3 regions of the Comamonas squillarum genome follow, and region 2 is predicted to be linked to each of the others. Evidence: riboswitches for the same ligand, from Rfam matches in the RefSeq annotation. Region 2 holds a riboswitch; each other region holds the start of a gene.
What was found. Region 2 has a riboswitch for cobalamin ahead of N4T19_RS09455 (TonB-dependent receptor domain-containing protein). Riboswitches for the same ligand answer to the same signal wherever they lie in the genome.

Region 1 (4,798 bases), 1.1 Mb from region 2:
TACCTTGCTCAGAAACGCAGATGGGCCATTAGCTCAAAGCTGCGGCCATTGCCCATCAGCCATTGCGAGCCGTAGGACGATGCAGCATAGCGTTTGTTGGCCAGATTGCGGCCCACCAGGTTCAAGGTGGTTGTGCGGTTCAGGTTCCAGCCCAGCACCGCATCGGCCACCGTGTAGGCGGGCAGCTGCGCGGTATTGGCATTGCTGGTGTAGCGGCTGGCAACATGGCGCAGGCCCAGCGATGCGCGCCAATCGCCCGTCTGGTAATGGGCCCAGGCATTGGCCGTGTAGCGCGGTACATTGGCCGGCTGGTTGCCAGCGCGGTCAATGGCTGTGGCGCCTTCGAGCAGCTCGTCGAACTGGGCATCCGCATAGCCCAGGTTGCCCTCGAAGCGCCAGGCCTTGGTCGCCCGCCAGCTGCCTGCCAGCTCGATCCCCTTGGACGACTGCTTGCCGCCCTGGATCGACAGCGCGGGGCGGTCCGGATCGCGGGTGATGATGTCTTTCTTGCGGATATCGAAGACCGCCAGAGTCCATTCGCCCTGGCCATTGGGCAGCTGCTGCTTGATGCCCACTTCCACCTGGCGGCCTTTGCTCAAGCTAAAGCCGGTTTGCGACTGGGTCAGCGACAGCAGGCTGTTGACCGGGTCATGGCCTGTGCTGACTTGCGCATACATGCTGGTGTGCTGGCCCAGCTTGTGCGTGAGGCCCAGGCGCCAGGAGGTGCCGCCCAAGGTCTTGTCAAAGCGGGCTTGGCTCAGCAAATCCATGCGGTCAAAATCATAGAGGTCGCGGCGCAGGCCGGCCATCAGCAGCCACTGCTCGCCCAGCTTCCAGGCGTCTTCCAGGTAGAAGGCGTTTTGGCGGATGCGCGAGGTCATGCGCGGCTTGTAAGGGTCTGGGCTGTCCCAGTAGCCACTGGTGCCACCGGTCAGCGGCACATCGGATTCACCGGTATAGGGCGAGCTGTTGAGCGCGGTGAACTTGGCCTGCGACACATCCCAGCCCATCGCTATCTCATGCTGGCCGGGCTTGAAAACGGCGCCTAAGCGGTTGCCGCTTTGCTCCAGGTCGTGGCCGATCTCCAGGTAGTCGTAGCGGTGAACCGTGCGCGTGCTGGCATCGTAGTCATAGCCTTCGATGTTCTTCCAGTGGCGGTCGGCCTTCATATGGTAGGTCTCGTTGCGCAGCACCAGCGCCTCGCTCACATTCCACTCGGCCCTCAATTTGTAGCGCTGGTCCTTGTAGTGGATGTCGCTGTCGAGAAAGTTGAAATTGCGGTCGCCCAGCGCCGCCACCGGCTTGCCATCGACCACCGGGGTGCCAAAGTAGCGCTCGGGCCTTTGGTCGCTGACATCGGCCGTCAGGTCCAGGCGCAGATCGCTGCTCGCCTGCCAGCGGATGGCGCTCATGATCTTCTTGCTGTCGCTGTTGCCCAGTTGGCGCTCGCCATCGGTGCGATCGCCGTAAACATCCAGGCGGTAGCTCAGGCTGTCGCTCAGCGCGCCGGTGCTGCCCAGGCCCGCGCGGGCGGTGCCGTGGGAGCCAGCGCCCAGCAGCAATTCGGTCGATGTACTGCGGCTGGGTTCCTTGCGCACCGCGTTCACCGTGGCGCCCATGGTGCCGCTGCCGTACATCAGCGATGCGGGGCCGCGCAGCACATCAATGCGCTCATAGCCCCAGCTGGAATTGGGATAGGCCACGGTGCCGGCTGCAACCCCCAGGCTCAGCCCGTCTTCGGCCACGCCGACCGAGTTCACACCGGTAAAGCCCCGGCTGGAGAACGACAGCCCGCCATTGCCAGGCGTGCCATTGGCACTCAGGCCCACGCTGCGGCCCACGGCATCGACCACCTCGTAGTCGGCACGCTCTTGCACCTGCACGGCCGAGACCGAGCTGACACTGGCGGGCAGGTCCTGCAGCGGCACGGCCAGCTTGCTCGCCGAGGTCGACGGCAGCTGGAGCGCATTGGGCTCGCTGCGCTGGTCGCTCACCACCACTTCAGGCAGTGAGGCTTCTTGGGCATGGGCTACTGTGATGCCCAAGGCGGGCAAACACAGAACACAGGAGCTGCCAACCAGGCGCAAGGAGGAAGAGAGCCGCTGGGCGGCCAGGAGCCGGTTTTTCGGAAAAGGAACTGCAGTCATTTGAACAAAAGGCGCTAACTGCCTGATGCGGGGGCTGCACTGCACGCGGTCACCCCCCAAGACGGGGTCGCGCGAAGAACCGCCGTCCACACCCCGCAGACAGTTGAGAGAGCACGTGCTGGCCAGAGGCACAGCGCGCACTGCGACTAGGAACAGGCCGGTCTCCGGGCTTACAGGCGGTGCAGCGCAGGCGCTGACCCGGTAGCCGGTCTTCCCAGGGTGCGGGTGTCTTATTGCCTGGCAGGCGTGGACACTCTCTCAACCCCAGTGACTGGGCCCGCGTGGGAGCGGGCCGCATCGGCTACGTTTCCTGTCTACCGTTGCGGGGGCAGCCAAGGCTTGGGGGAGCGCACTCCCGACCTTGTTCCCGTTTCACTCGCATGCGAGCACCTGTAGATAGGCTTTTTTCAAAGCGCAGCCAGTGTACCAGCCGCAAGCCCGGGCAGTGCCTTTTGGCCATGGCCTGTGTCAGCTGGGCGATACAGCGCATGCCCCAGTGGCTGTATCAGCCCTGCGGCAGCCGCGTCGCATAGCCGATGAAGTCAGTGCTGCGCAGCTGGCCCAGCAGCCACTGCCGAAAGCTGGCCTGGATTGGGCGCTCTCCCCCGCCCCGGCGGGTGTAGAGGTGGAACTTGGGCGTTCTGTCCATCGGCAGTTGGCGCAGCAGCTCGGCCCCAAAGGGTGCGAGCAGCTTGCCGCTGTGGATATAGCTGAGCGCATCGACATAGGACAGCAGGCCCACGCCCTGCCCGCTGAGAACGGCTTGCAGCATCGCATCGTGCGTGTGCAGCAGCATGGGGCTGACATGCTTGCCGCCGGGCTCCAGGCCCAGCATCGCATAAATGTCCTGCCACAGACTGTTGTGCGTCAGCGGCGATATCAGCCGGTGGTGCGGCAAATCCTGCGCTGTCTCCACCGGGTGCTCGGCCAGCAGCTGCGGCGCAGCCACGATCACCTTGAGGTCTTCGAGCAGCGGCGTTTCATCGAGGTGGTCCACACCGCCGTAGCCCCAGACAATGGCTGCATCCAGATCGCCGCTATCGAACGAAGGCAGCTCCACACCGATGGAGATGCGCAGATCGAGCTCCGGGTAATCCTTGGTGAACGAGGGCAGCGAGCGGATCAGGTACTGGGTTGCAAAGTATGGGCTGACCTGGATATGGAACTGCGCAGCCTTGTAGTGGGAGCGCACGGCTTCCAGCCCCTGGCTCAGTGCATCGAGCCCCTGCTCCACATAGTGGTACAAGGTCTGCGCCTCGGCGCTGGCCGCCAGGCCCCGCGCGCCGCGCTCGAAAAGTTGCACATCCAGCGCACTTTCCAATTGCTTGAGTTGCTGGCTGGCGGCCTGTGGCGTCAGGCACAGCTCGTCGGCCGCCTTGCGGATCGAGCCATGGCGGTAGACGGACTCGAACACGCGCAGTGGCTGCAGGGGCGGGAGCTTGTATTTCATGGAGGAGCGCCAGGCCAGGAGAGGCAGAGCCCGGGCTGGCGATGATTATAGGTCGCAGCCCGGCGCCCAGCGGGCCGGCATGCCACCGCTCTTGCCTGCTGCGCCCTGCCCCGCTGATGCATAAAAAAACGCATCCAGAAAGGATGCGTTCGGGCTGGCGCAGCGCTCAGCAGCGCATGGCCTTACTGGACCGGATCACCATGCATCGGCAAACCGGTGCGGTCCCGGCTGCTGACCAGGGCGATGAGGCCAATGATTGCCGCGCCAATGAGGTAGTAGGCAGGCACGACCGGGTTGCCGGTGCGGGCAATCAACCAGGAGTTGATCATCGGCGCGGTGCCGGCAAACATCGCCACAGCCACGTTGTAGCTCAGCGCCATGCCCTTGAAGCGCACGCTGGTGTGGAACATCGAAGGGATGATCGAGTAGATGCTGCCCAGCAGCATGGCCAGACAGAAGTTGAGCACCATCAAGGACAAGATCTTGGCGGCGGTGCTGCCTTCGAGCAGCAGGTGAAAGCAAGGCACGGCCAGTACCGCAATCGCCAGGCTCGCAGCGATCATCATCGTCTTGCGACTGAGCTTGTCGGCCAGCAGGCCCATGATCGGGATCATCACCACCAAAAAAAGCTGCGGGCCCAGCGAGAGCTTGAGGCCGGTGGCCACATCGACATGCAGCGCGCTGACAAAGTAGGTCGGGATATAGGTGACGACGGTGAACAAGGTGACATTGGTCACGATGATGATGCCAGCGGACTGGAACAGCTCTTTCTTGTGCGTGGCGAACAGCACCTTCCAGCTCGCCTGGGCCAGTGCGTCATGCTGCTGCTTCATGGCCATGAAGGTGGGGGTCTCTTCCAGGTACTTGCGGATATAGAGGCCAATGGCGCCCAGCGGCAGCGCAATCAGAAACGGAATGCGCCAGGCCCAGTCCAGGATCTGCTCGGCGCTGAAGAACATCGTCAGAATGGCCGAGACCGAGGCACCGAAGAAAAAGCCCGCCATGCAGCCCACCTCAACCCAGCTGGTGAGCAAGGTGCGGTTGCGGTCGCGGCAGTACTCGGCCACAAAGATGGCCGCGCCACTGGCCTCGCCACCGGCCGACAGCCCCTGCATCAGGCGCAGCACGATCAGGAGCAGCGGCGCGGCAATGCCGATGCTCGCATAGCCGGGCAGCACGCCAATCAAAAAGGTGGAGATCG
Region 2 (4,798 bases):
CGGTTGGCCAGCACACCGGCCAGCTGCAGGCCTGGGTCATAGTGCTGCAAGCCATGGGCAATGGCGCCAAAGGTAGCGGCCATGGCCGATGCATCGACCACCACCACAGCGGAGATGCCCAGCGACTTGGCCAGCTCGGCCGCGCTGTTGGCACCATCGAACAGGCCCATCACGCCTTCGATCAGCAGCACATCGTTGCTTTGCGCGGCCTGAAACAGGCGTGCGCGCACATCCACTTCACCGTTCATCCAGCGGTCCAGCGCATGCACGGGCTGGCCGCTGGCCAGGCGCAGCCACTGCGGATCGAGAAAATCCGGGCCGCATTTGAACACCTGGACCCGCCGGCCCTGGCGGGCATGCAGGCGCGCCAAGGCTACCGTCACCGTGGTCTTGCCCTGGCCCGATGCGGGCGCCGCAATCAGCAGTGCCACGCAAGCGGCCGTTGGGCGGTCCTGAACCGTCGTGTCTGTCATGGCTGGCTTATCCCCTCTGCGCTCAGCGCGGCATCCACTTCACACCCACATACACGCTGCGACCTTCGGTGGCATAGGTGCGTGCGGTCTGGTAGCGCTTGTCGGCCAGGTTGTTGATACGGGCGATCAGGTTCACATCCTTGGCCACCTCGGTCTGCGCTGACAGGTTGAACAAGGTGTAGCCGCCCAGCACATTGATGTTGGCGGCATTGTCAAAGCGCTTGGCGCTGGTCTGCAGGTCGGCCGCCCAGGTCCAACCGGCTGCACGCGTCTCGGCGCCCAGGGTGGCATAGCGCTTGGCGCGGCGCGCCAGCAGCTTGTCGTTTTCGGTATCGCGCGGGTTCTGGAAGTCGACCGAGCCGTGCAGGTTGAACGCGCCCAGCTTGGTCGTGGCCGCCAAGGTGATGCCTTCCAGGCGTGCCTTGCCCACATTGGCATAGCAGCCGAATGCGCTGTCGCAGCTGCCGGGCGACGAGAAGTTGATCAGGTTGGTGACCCGGTTGCGGTAGGCCGTGGCCGAGAAGCTGTCGGCACCCTGCGCCCAGCGCAGGCCCAGCTCGGCATTGCGGCTTTTCTCGGGCTGCAGCGATGCGTCGCCGTATTCGCTAAAGCGCTGGTAGAGCGTGGGCGCGCGGAAGGCCGTGCCTACCGTCGCGGTGGCGCGCCAGTTTGCCGCAAAGGCATAGCCATAGGCAGCGCTGCCGGTGGTCTTGCCGCCAAACTCGCTGTCGTCATCCCGGCGCAGGTTCAGCTGCACCGTGTGCGGGCCGGAGTTCAGGCCATAGCCCAGCGCCAGCGCATTCTGGTGGCGGTCGCGGTCAATGCCGCCATTCGTCAGCGCGTCGTCACGCCGCTCAAGTGCGGCCGTCAAGGTGTGGACGCCCAGGCGCCAGGTATTTTGGAACAGGTAGTTATGCAGGCGCGTGTCCGTCTGGTAGGGCGAGGGCCGGGTCTCGTAATAGTCGCGCGACTGGCTGAACTGCAGCTTGGTGCTGTAGTGCTCGGTCCACTGCGCCTGCCAGTTCAGGCCCAGCGCAAACATCTTGTTGAGGCTGCGGTCGTCCTCGGTCAGGCTGCTGTCGTAGCCCGAGTTCACATCGCTGGCCAGCAAGGTGGCTTCGAGCCGGTGCTGGCCGTTGAGCTGGTAGCCCAGGCGGCCGCTGACCGCATTGCTGCGGTAGTCGTCCTCGTCTGGGTTGGCGGTGGCCACGGTGCGGGCATTGAAGCCATCGGTCTGCGAGCGGTTCAGACCCAGCGCGTAATCCCAGCCGTCGGCGCCGCCGGAGATACCGGCCTCGGCCGTGAACGTGCCCCGGTTGCCAAAGCCCAGGCCGACATAGGGCTGGGGCGCGCCCTCACCTTTCTTGGTGAAGATCTGCACTACGCCGCCCATCGCGTCCGAGCCGTAGACGGCAGCGGCCGGGCCGCGCAGCACTTCGATGCGATCGATCAGCGCCAGCGGAATCGATTGCCAGGAGGCGCCGCCAGTCGATTGCGAGTCCATGCGCACGCCGTCGACATAGACAGCGGTAAAGCGCGAATCGGCGCCACGCATGAACACGCTGGTCGTCGTGCCCGGCCCGCCGTTGCGCGAAATCTGGATGCCCGGCACGCGCGCGAGCACATCGGCCACGCTGCCCGGGCCCTGGCGCTCGATGGTCTGCGCATCGATGATAGACATGTCGGCCACCAGATCGGACAGCGGCTGCTCGATGCGGTTGGCGGTCACCACCATCTCTTGCAGGTTTTTACCCTCTGTTTCCAGGGCGGCTGGGGCCTGCTGCGCCTGTGCTGGCAGCGCAAACAGGGGCAGCGCCGCTGCGATGGCCAAGGCCAAAAAACGGGGGGTATGGAGGGTGCGCGAGCGGGGCGCAAGCGCGGGACGCGCGAAGGGGCGTGTCGAAAAAGCAGAGGAAAACATGCACTGAGTTGGTGATGAACCACCCCGCGCCAGCCTCCCCGCCGGCAATGGGGAACACGGAAGCCGCGGCAAGGCCTCAGCCACGCGCCTCCACTATTGTTGGCCGGTATCCGGGCTGGCGATGACACAGCACACGCCTTCCCAAACACTTGTTCAAGGTATTCAGTGGCATAGTGGTGGCTGTGGATGGCGCAAAAGCCAACCATCGCTTACCGTTGCGGGGGCAGCGCAGGTTGCGTAAGGCTTGTAGGGCACAAGCGGCGCTCCTGCTTCCCGTTGAACTGCCCCCATGTGAACCACTGGGGCGAGCACCAACGGGTACAATTTTAGCGTTAAACCCATTGCGCACTTAAGAAGACTGTCTCTCTATGGCCACTACGCCTTCTATGGATCTGATGCTTGAGCGGGTGGAGGCACTGCTGAGCCGTCATGAGGCTTTGCAACGCGCCCACGCCCAATTGCAAGAGCAAGTCACCACCCTGACCCAGGAGCGCGACTCCCTCCAATCGCGCCTGACAGCGGCCCGCGCCCGCGTGGATGCACTGATCGAACGCCTGCCCAAGACCTTTGACCAGGACGAATGATGAAACAGCTGGAAGTACACATCATGCAGCAAAGCTATATGCTGGGCTGCCCCGAAGGCCAGGAAGCACGTCTGCTGGCTGCCGTCAAGCATGTCGATGAGGCCATGAGCGGCATCCGCGACGCGGGCAAGATCCGTGGCCGCGAGCGCATCGCTGTGCTGGCGGCCCTCAATGTCGCTTTTGACCTGCTTGATTTGCAAGTGCAAAACAGCCAGCTCAGCCAGACCGCAGACGCCCTGCAAGCGCAAGCTGCTGCGCAGTCTGCCGCGATGGTTGAGGTCCAGGCCCAGACCGCCCCTGGGGACCAGGCGAGCCTGGACTGGGATGCGCCCCGTGTGCAGTCGGTGATGCAACGGCTGGACGCGGCGCTGGCGCCGGCCCCCGCGCAACCGGCCGACACCCTGGGCACCAGCGCTTGAGGCACTGCCGCGAGCAGGCGCCAACACCAGATTGCCGCGCCATGCAATGCCTGGCTGCAAAATATCACGCCACCCATTGCTCAATCTGGCTAACCAGCTATCTTTTTTGACCAATCCAGGCACATTGAATTGCAGTTTTGGTGGGTGCGGCAGGCGCGAGCGATTACAATGAAAGCGTTCGCAGCCCTGCTGGACTTTATAGTTCCTTGAACCAATGCTCTACGAGCACGGGCTTGGTACATTACCTATTGAGCGTGATCGTCTCGCGTCAGATGAACCCAACGATAGGTTGCCCTCGCCCACCTGAACCCCCGGTTCAGGATGACGGTCCAGTGGATCCGCTGCGAACACCTGATTTTTTCGGGCAGGCTCCGCCCAACCTGTCTTCTCCTCTCCGCGACAGCGGGGTTTCAGGCCACCTGTTTCAGGTGGCCTTTTTACTGCGCGCCATGACTGATCCTCTTGTTTTGCTGCCGCTGTCGTTTCTGGGCCTGATCGGCGGTTTTCTGGCGGGCCTGCTGGGCATTGGCGGCGGCATGGTGCTGGTGCCCTTCATCACCTACATCCTGGGCACCCAGGGCGTGGCGCCGGAGCTGGCGATCAAGATGGCGATTGCCACCTCGATGGCGACCATCGTCTTCACCTCGATGTCCAGCGTGCGCGCCCACCACCAGCATGGCGCGGTGCGCTGGGACCTTGTCAAACGCCTGGCCCCGGGCATTGTGCTGGGCGGCCTGCTGGCCAGCCTGGGTATTTTTGCGGTGCTCAAGGGCAGCTACCTGGGTTTGTTTTTTGGCCTGTTCATTGGTTACTCGGCACTGCGCATGTTCCGCAAGCCCAATAGCCAGGCCATGCGCGCCATGCCGGGCACGGCCGGCCAGCTGGCTGCGGGTGGCGTGATCGGCTGCCTCTCGGGCCTGGTGGGCGCGGGCGGCGCCTTCATCAGCGTGCCTTTCATGACCTGGTGCAGCGTGCCGATGCACAACGCGGTAGCCACGAGCTCGGCGCTGGGCTTTCCGATTGCGGTCACCAATGTCATCGGCTTCATGGTGGCCGGCCTGCACCTGCAGGGGCTGCCACCGCATTCGCTGGGTTATATCTGGCTGCCCGGCCTGGCCGCCATTGCCACCTGCAGCGTGCTGACCGCGCCGCTGGGCGCCCGCGCCGCGCACCGGCTGCCGGTGGGCCAGCTCAAGAAGATCTTTGGCGGCATCTTGCTGTGCCTGGCGCTCTACATGCTCTACAAGAGCCTGGCGGCCTGGCAGGGCTGAGGCCTGCCCACGCCCTGCCCTCAGATAATCCGCGAGAAGCGCGCCCGGTTGCGGTCGGCCTGCAGGTTCTTGTCAAACACCATGGCGACGCCACGCACAAAGTACCAGCCCAGCTCGGTCACATTGATCG
Region 3 (4,798 bases), 1.1 Mb from region 2:
TCGGCCAGCGCATTGCGCAGCAGCGATTGCAAAATGACGCCCGAGACCGCCAGGCCCGCGCCGCAGCTGGCCGCCACCAGCGCGCGGGGCAGGCGGTAGTTCCAGACAATGCCCTGGCTGATGGGATCGATGGCGTAGTGGGCACCGGCCAGCTTGTTGGCCACCACCTGCAGCACCAGGCTGGGCGACAGCGCCGTCTCGCCAATGGCGATGCCCAGCGCCACGCTCAGCAGCAGCGCCAGTGCCGCGCCCAGGCACCAGGCGGCCCCATGCAGCGGCCTGCGCAGCGCCGATGGGCGCGCTGATGCCGTTGCCACCATCATGCAGAGCCTTGCATCAGCGGCTGATCAACGCGCGGCCGCTGGGCCGAGCTTGCGTACCGCATCGCTGATCTGCTCCATGCCATCGACCAGGCGGATCGAGCCTTGCAGCGCATCGGCATCAACAATGACGATGCGGTTGTTCTTGACCGCATCCATGTGCTGGGTGACCGGATCCTTCTTCAGAAACTCCAGCTTCTTTTGGTAGTCGTCCGCAGGGAAGCGGCGGCGGTCCATGCGGGCGATCACCAGGACCGAGGGGTTGGCCTTGGCAATCGTCTCCCAGCCCACGGTGGGCCATTCTTCGGACGAGTCGACGATATTGCGCAGGCCCAAGGTCTGCAGCATGTAGCCGGCAACGCCATTCTTACCAGCCATATACGGGTCGATGGCCAGATCGGCGCTGGAGAACCACAGCGCAGCCGAGAGGTTCGGCTGCTGCGCCGCCTGGACCTTGGCGACCGCTTTGGCCTGGCGCTCGCGCAGGTCCTTGACCAGGCGCTCGCCCTGGGGCTGCACATCAAAGAGCTGCGCCAGTTGCGTGATGCTCTTGTAGAGCGCCTGCACATCGTAGGCCGCGGTGCGGGTGCCATCGGCGCCCTTGAGGTTGTTCTTGCCTTCACAGTCGGAGGGCATCGCATAGGTGGCAATGCCCAGGTCATGGAACTGCTCGCGCGTGCCCACGACGCCGTCCTTGCCGACCATCCACTCGAACTGCGACACCACCAGTGCCGGGCGCTTGCCGATCACCGACTCGAAGCTCGGGTCGTTGTCCGCAAGGCGTGGCACCTTGTCATTGATCGCCTTGAACTGGGGCAGCACGGCGTTGAACCACAGCGAGGTGCCCACCAGCTTGTCGCCCAGACCCAGCGCATACAGCATCTCGGTGCCGGCCTGGCCGATGGTGACGACCGAGGCGGGCGCCTGCTTGAGGGACACCGCGTAGCCGCAGTTTTGCAGCTGCATCGGATAAGGGGCAGCCCAGGCGGACAGCGAGGTGAATACACAGGTAGCCAACAGGGCAGGCAGCGCAAAACGGCGAACAGGCATCGGAATCGTCTCTCCAGGTAGAGGCTGGGCATGCGGGCCGTGCGAGCCGATCCGGTGCGGGGCGCTGCCCGGTGGAGCCAGGACAGGCTTGCGCAGACGAGACGCTGCTCACCGCCCGGACACCCCGCCGGTCATGATCAAAACACACGCACATCCGCCATGAATGGGTTTGCATCACCGGCGTTTGCGATGTTCGCCTTGCAGCGCGCAAACCGGTGGCATGCCTGTTTCTCTGTGCAAACCAGGGGCTTGCCAGTGGGTTGTGAATGCATGACCTTGGCAGGTCTCCTGACTGGCCGGTCTGCGCAGACCATCGCCTTCCCGAACCGCAGTTCAGTGGCGCATGGATGGCCTGCTCGTGGCCTACAGTTGCGGGGGCAGTTCCGTTTGGGGGCGCTGGCTGCCGGCTCGCGCTCCCTGGATTCCCTCATGCCCCGGCACCCTGCCGTGCGCATGTTCTTGCGAAACCAAAGTGGCTGTACTGTAGCCGATTTACAGGGCCTGCATGCTAAGCTGCAGGCCGTTTGATGGCCATGAACCACCCACCCACTACACCCAGCGCATACGGCATCCGCCGCGTTGAACATCTCGCGCCGGTGGCGGCCTTTTTGCAGGCGGCGCGCCAGACCATGTTTGGCGATCGGGTCGATACCAACACGCCGCAGGCCGACCTGCGCGACTTTGCCTCGGTCTACGCATCGCCCGGCGGCTGCATGCTGGCGGCCTGGCAGGGCGACAGCGTCATCGGCAGCATTGCCTACCGCGCCTATGACGGGCGCTTTGCCCATCTGACCGTGCCCAGTGCAGGCACCGCCGAGGTGGTGCGCTTGTATGTGGACCCGGCCTGGCGCCGGCAAGGCCTGGCTGGCGTGCTGTTCGCGCAGCTGCGTCAGCGGGCGCTGCAGCAGGGTGTGCAGCGGCTCTACCTGCACACGCATCCTTTTTTGCCAGGCGCGCAAACCTTCTGGCAGCGCCAGGGTTTTATCACCCTGCACCAGGATGCCGACCCGCTGTGGCAAACCATCCATATGCAGCAGGTGCTGCAGACGGGGCCTGCTCCGACGCATCCGGTACGGGCGTAAAAAAACCACCGCATGCGGTGGTTTTCCTGTGGCAGTTGCGCAAACAGCGGATCAGCGCTTCTTGCGGTATTTTTGCAGGGCGGCAATCTGGGCGGCCATGACGGACAGCTCGGATTGGGCCTTGGCCAGGTCAAGCTCGCCCTTGGCGTTCTTGAGGGCTTCTTCAGCCTTTTGCTTGGCTTCAACCGCTTTTTGCTCGTCCAGGTCCTTGCCGCGCACAGCGGTGTCGGACAGCACGGTCACGCAGTCGGGTTGCACTTCGAGAATGCCACCAGCCACGAAGATGAACTCTTCGCCGCCGTCGGCCTTCTCAATGCGCACCGAACCCGGCTTGATGCGGGTGATCAACGGCGTGTGGCGGGCGTAGATACCGAGTTCGCCCATTTCACCAGGCAAAGCCACAAAGCGGGCTTCGCCGGAGAAGATGGATTCTTCAGCACTGACCACATCAACGTGGAAGGTGTTCATCTTTGATCCTCAGAGTGAAAAAGAAACTAGTTTGCGAGCAGGGCTGCGTGCGGCAGCCCGTTCTGCAAAGCTTAGATCTTCTTCGCCTTCTCGATGGCTTCGTCGATCGTGCCAACCATGTAGAAGGCTTGCTCGGGCAGGTGGTCGCACTCGCCGTTGACGATCATCTTGAAGCCGCGGATGGTTTCCGACAGCGGCACGTACTTGCCTGGAGCGCCCGTGAACACTTCAGCAACGTGGAAAGGCTGCGACAGGAAACGCTGGATCTTGCGAGCGCGGGCCACGACGAGCTTGTCTTCGGGAGCGAGTTCGTCCATACCCAGAATCGCAATGATGTCGCGCAGTTCGGTGTAGCGCTGCAGGGTACCCTGCACTTGGCGGGCGACCGAGTAGTGCTCTTCACCGACCACTTGGGGGTCCAGCTGGCGGCTGGTCGACGCCAAGGGGTCCACCGCAGGGTAGATACCCAGCGAAGCAATGTCACGCGACAGCGCCACGGTGGAGTCCAAGTGGGCGAAGGTCGTTGCTGGCGATGGATCGGTGTAATCGTCCGCTGGCACGTACACGGCCTGGATCGAGGTGATCGAACCCACCTTGGTCGAGGTGATACGCTCTTGCAGACGGCCCATTTCTTCGGCCAGCGTAGGCTGGTAGCCCACGGCCGAAGGCATACGGCCCAGCAGTGCGGACACTTCGGTACCGGCCAGCGTGTAGCGGTAGATGTTGTCCACGAAGAACAGCACGTCCTTGCCTTCGTCACGGAACGCTTCTGCCATGGTCAGGCCGGTCAGCGCCACGCGCAGACGGTTTCCTGGTGGCTCGTTCATCTGGCCGTACACCATGGCAACCTTCGAGTCGTTGAGCGACTCCTGGTTCACCACACCGGCGTCCGACATTTCGTGGTAGAAGTCGTTACCTTCACGGGTACGCTCACCCACGCCGGCGAACACGGACAGACCGCTGTGCGCCTTGGCGATGTTGTTGATGAGCTCCATCATGTTCACGGTCTTGCCCACACCGGCACCACCGAACAGACCGACCTTACCGCCCTTGGCGAACGGGCACACCAGGTCAATCACCTTGATGCCGGTTTCCAGCAGTTCCTGTGCAGGGGCCAGCTCGTCATAAGCGGGCGCCTTGCGGTGGATGGAAGCGGTCAAGGTCTGGTCCACAGGACCGCGTTCGTCGATGGGGTTACCCAGCACGTCCATGATGCGGCCAAGGGTTGCCTTGCCCACGGGCACGGTGATCGCCTTGCCGGTGTTGGTGACCATCAGGCCACGCTTGATACCGTCCGACGAGCCCAGCGCAATGGTACGCACCACGCCGTCGCCCAGCTGCTGCTGCACTTCCAGCGTCAGGGCAGTGCCTTCGAGCTTCAGTGCGTCATACACGTTAGGCACGCTGCCGTGGGGGAACTCAACGTCCACCACCGCACCGATACATTGAACAATCTTGCCTTGTACTTGAGCCATTTGTTGCTCCAATATTGATTTCAGTCGAGCTGTATTACACAGCCGCGGCGCCTGCGACGATTTCCGACAACTCGGTCGTAATCGCAGCCTGACGCGTCTTGTTGTAGATCAGCTTCAACTCGTTGATGACGTTGCCGGCGTTGTCGGTAGCGGCCTTCATGGCCACCATGCGCGCAGACTGCTCGGAAGCCATGTTGTCTGCAACGGCCGAATAGATCAGCGATTCCGCATAACGCACGAGCAGCTCGTCGATCACACTTTGCGCATCGGGCTCGTAGATGTAGTCCCAGCCGTGGGATGCAGCCGGTGCCGAGCCCTGGATCGCTTCTTGCGACAGGGGCAGCAACTGCTCCACAACCGAGTCCTGCTTCATCGTATTGATGAACTTGGTGTAGCACAAATA

Region 1: it holds a riboswitch for cobalamin, as region 2 does, so the genes downstream of both, N4T19_RS04470 (TonB-dependent receptor) here and N4T19_RS09455 (TonB-dependent receptor domain-containing protein) in region 2, are expected to answer to the same signal.
Region 3: it holds a riboswitch for cobalamin, as region 2 does, so the genes downstream of both, N4T19_RS14685 (ABC transporter substrate-binding protein) here and N4T19_RS09455 (TonB-dependent receptor domain-containing protein) in region 2, are expected to answer to the same signal.

The regions. Positions count from the first base shown of each region.
Region 1 is NZ_CP104377.1:948,579-953,376, forward strand. It holds gene N4T19_RS04470 (TonB-dependent receptor) at 9-2,045, opposite strand; cobalamin riboswitch at 2,286-2,556, opposite strand; gene N4T19_RS04475 (LysR substrate-binding domain-containing protein) at 2,653-3,597, opposite strand; gene N4T19_RS04480 (MFS transporter) at 3,780-4,798, opposite strand, start outside.
Region 2 is NZ_CP104377.1:2,020,586-2,025,383, forward strand. It holds gene N4T19_RS09450 (cobyrinate a,c-diamide synthase) at 1-473, opposite strand, end outside; gene N4T19_RS09455 (TonB-dependent receptor domain-containing protein) at 496-2,394, opposite strand; cobalamin riboswitch at 2,479-2,723, opposite strand; gene N4T19_RS09460 (PspA/IM30 family protein) at 2,763-2,978, shown strand; gene N4T19_RS09465 (cell division protein ZapA) at 2,978-3,397, shown strand; gene N4T19_RS09470 (sulfite exporter TauE/SafE family protein) at 3,847-4,668, shown strand; gene hemN (oxygen-independent coproporphyrinogen III oxidase) at 4,689-4,798, opposite strand, start outside.
Region 3 is NZ_CP104377.1:3,169,011-3,173,808, forward strand. It holds gene N4T19_RS14680 (FecCD family ABC transporter permease) at 1-323, opposite strand, end outside; gene N4T19_RS14685 (ABC transporter substrate-binding protein) at 348-1,370, opposite strand; cobalamin riboswitch at 1,632-1,857, opposite strand; gene N4T19_RS14690 (GNAT family N-acetyltransferase) at 1,904-2,452, shown strand; gene N4T19_RS14695 (F0F1 ATP synthase subunit epsilon) at 2,504-2,920, opposite strand; gene atpD (F0F1 ATP synthase subunit beta) at 2,992-4,395, opposite strand; gene atpG (F0F1 ATP synthase subunit gamma) at 4,430-4,798, opposite strand, start outside.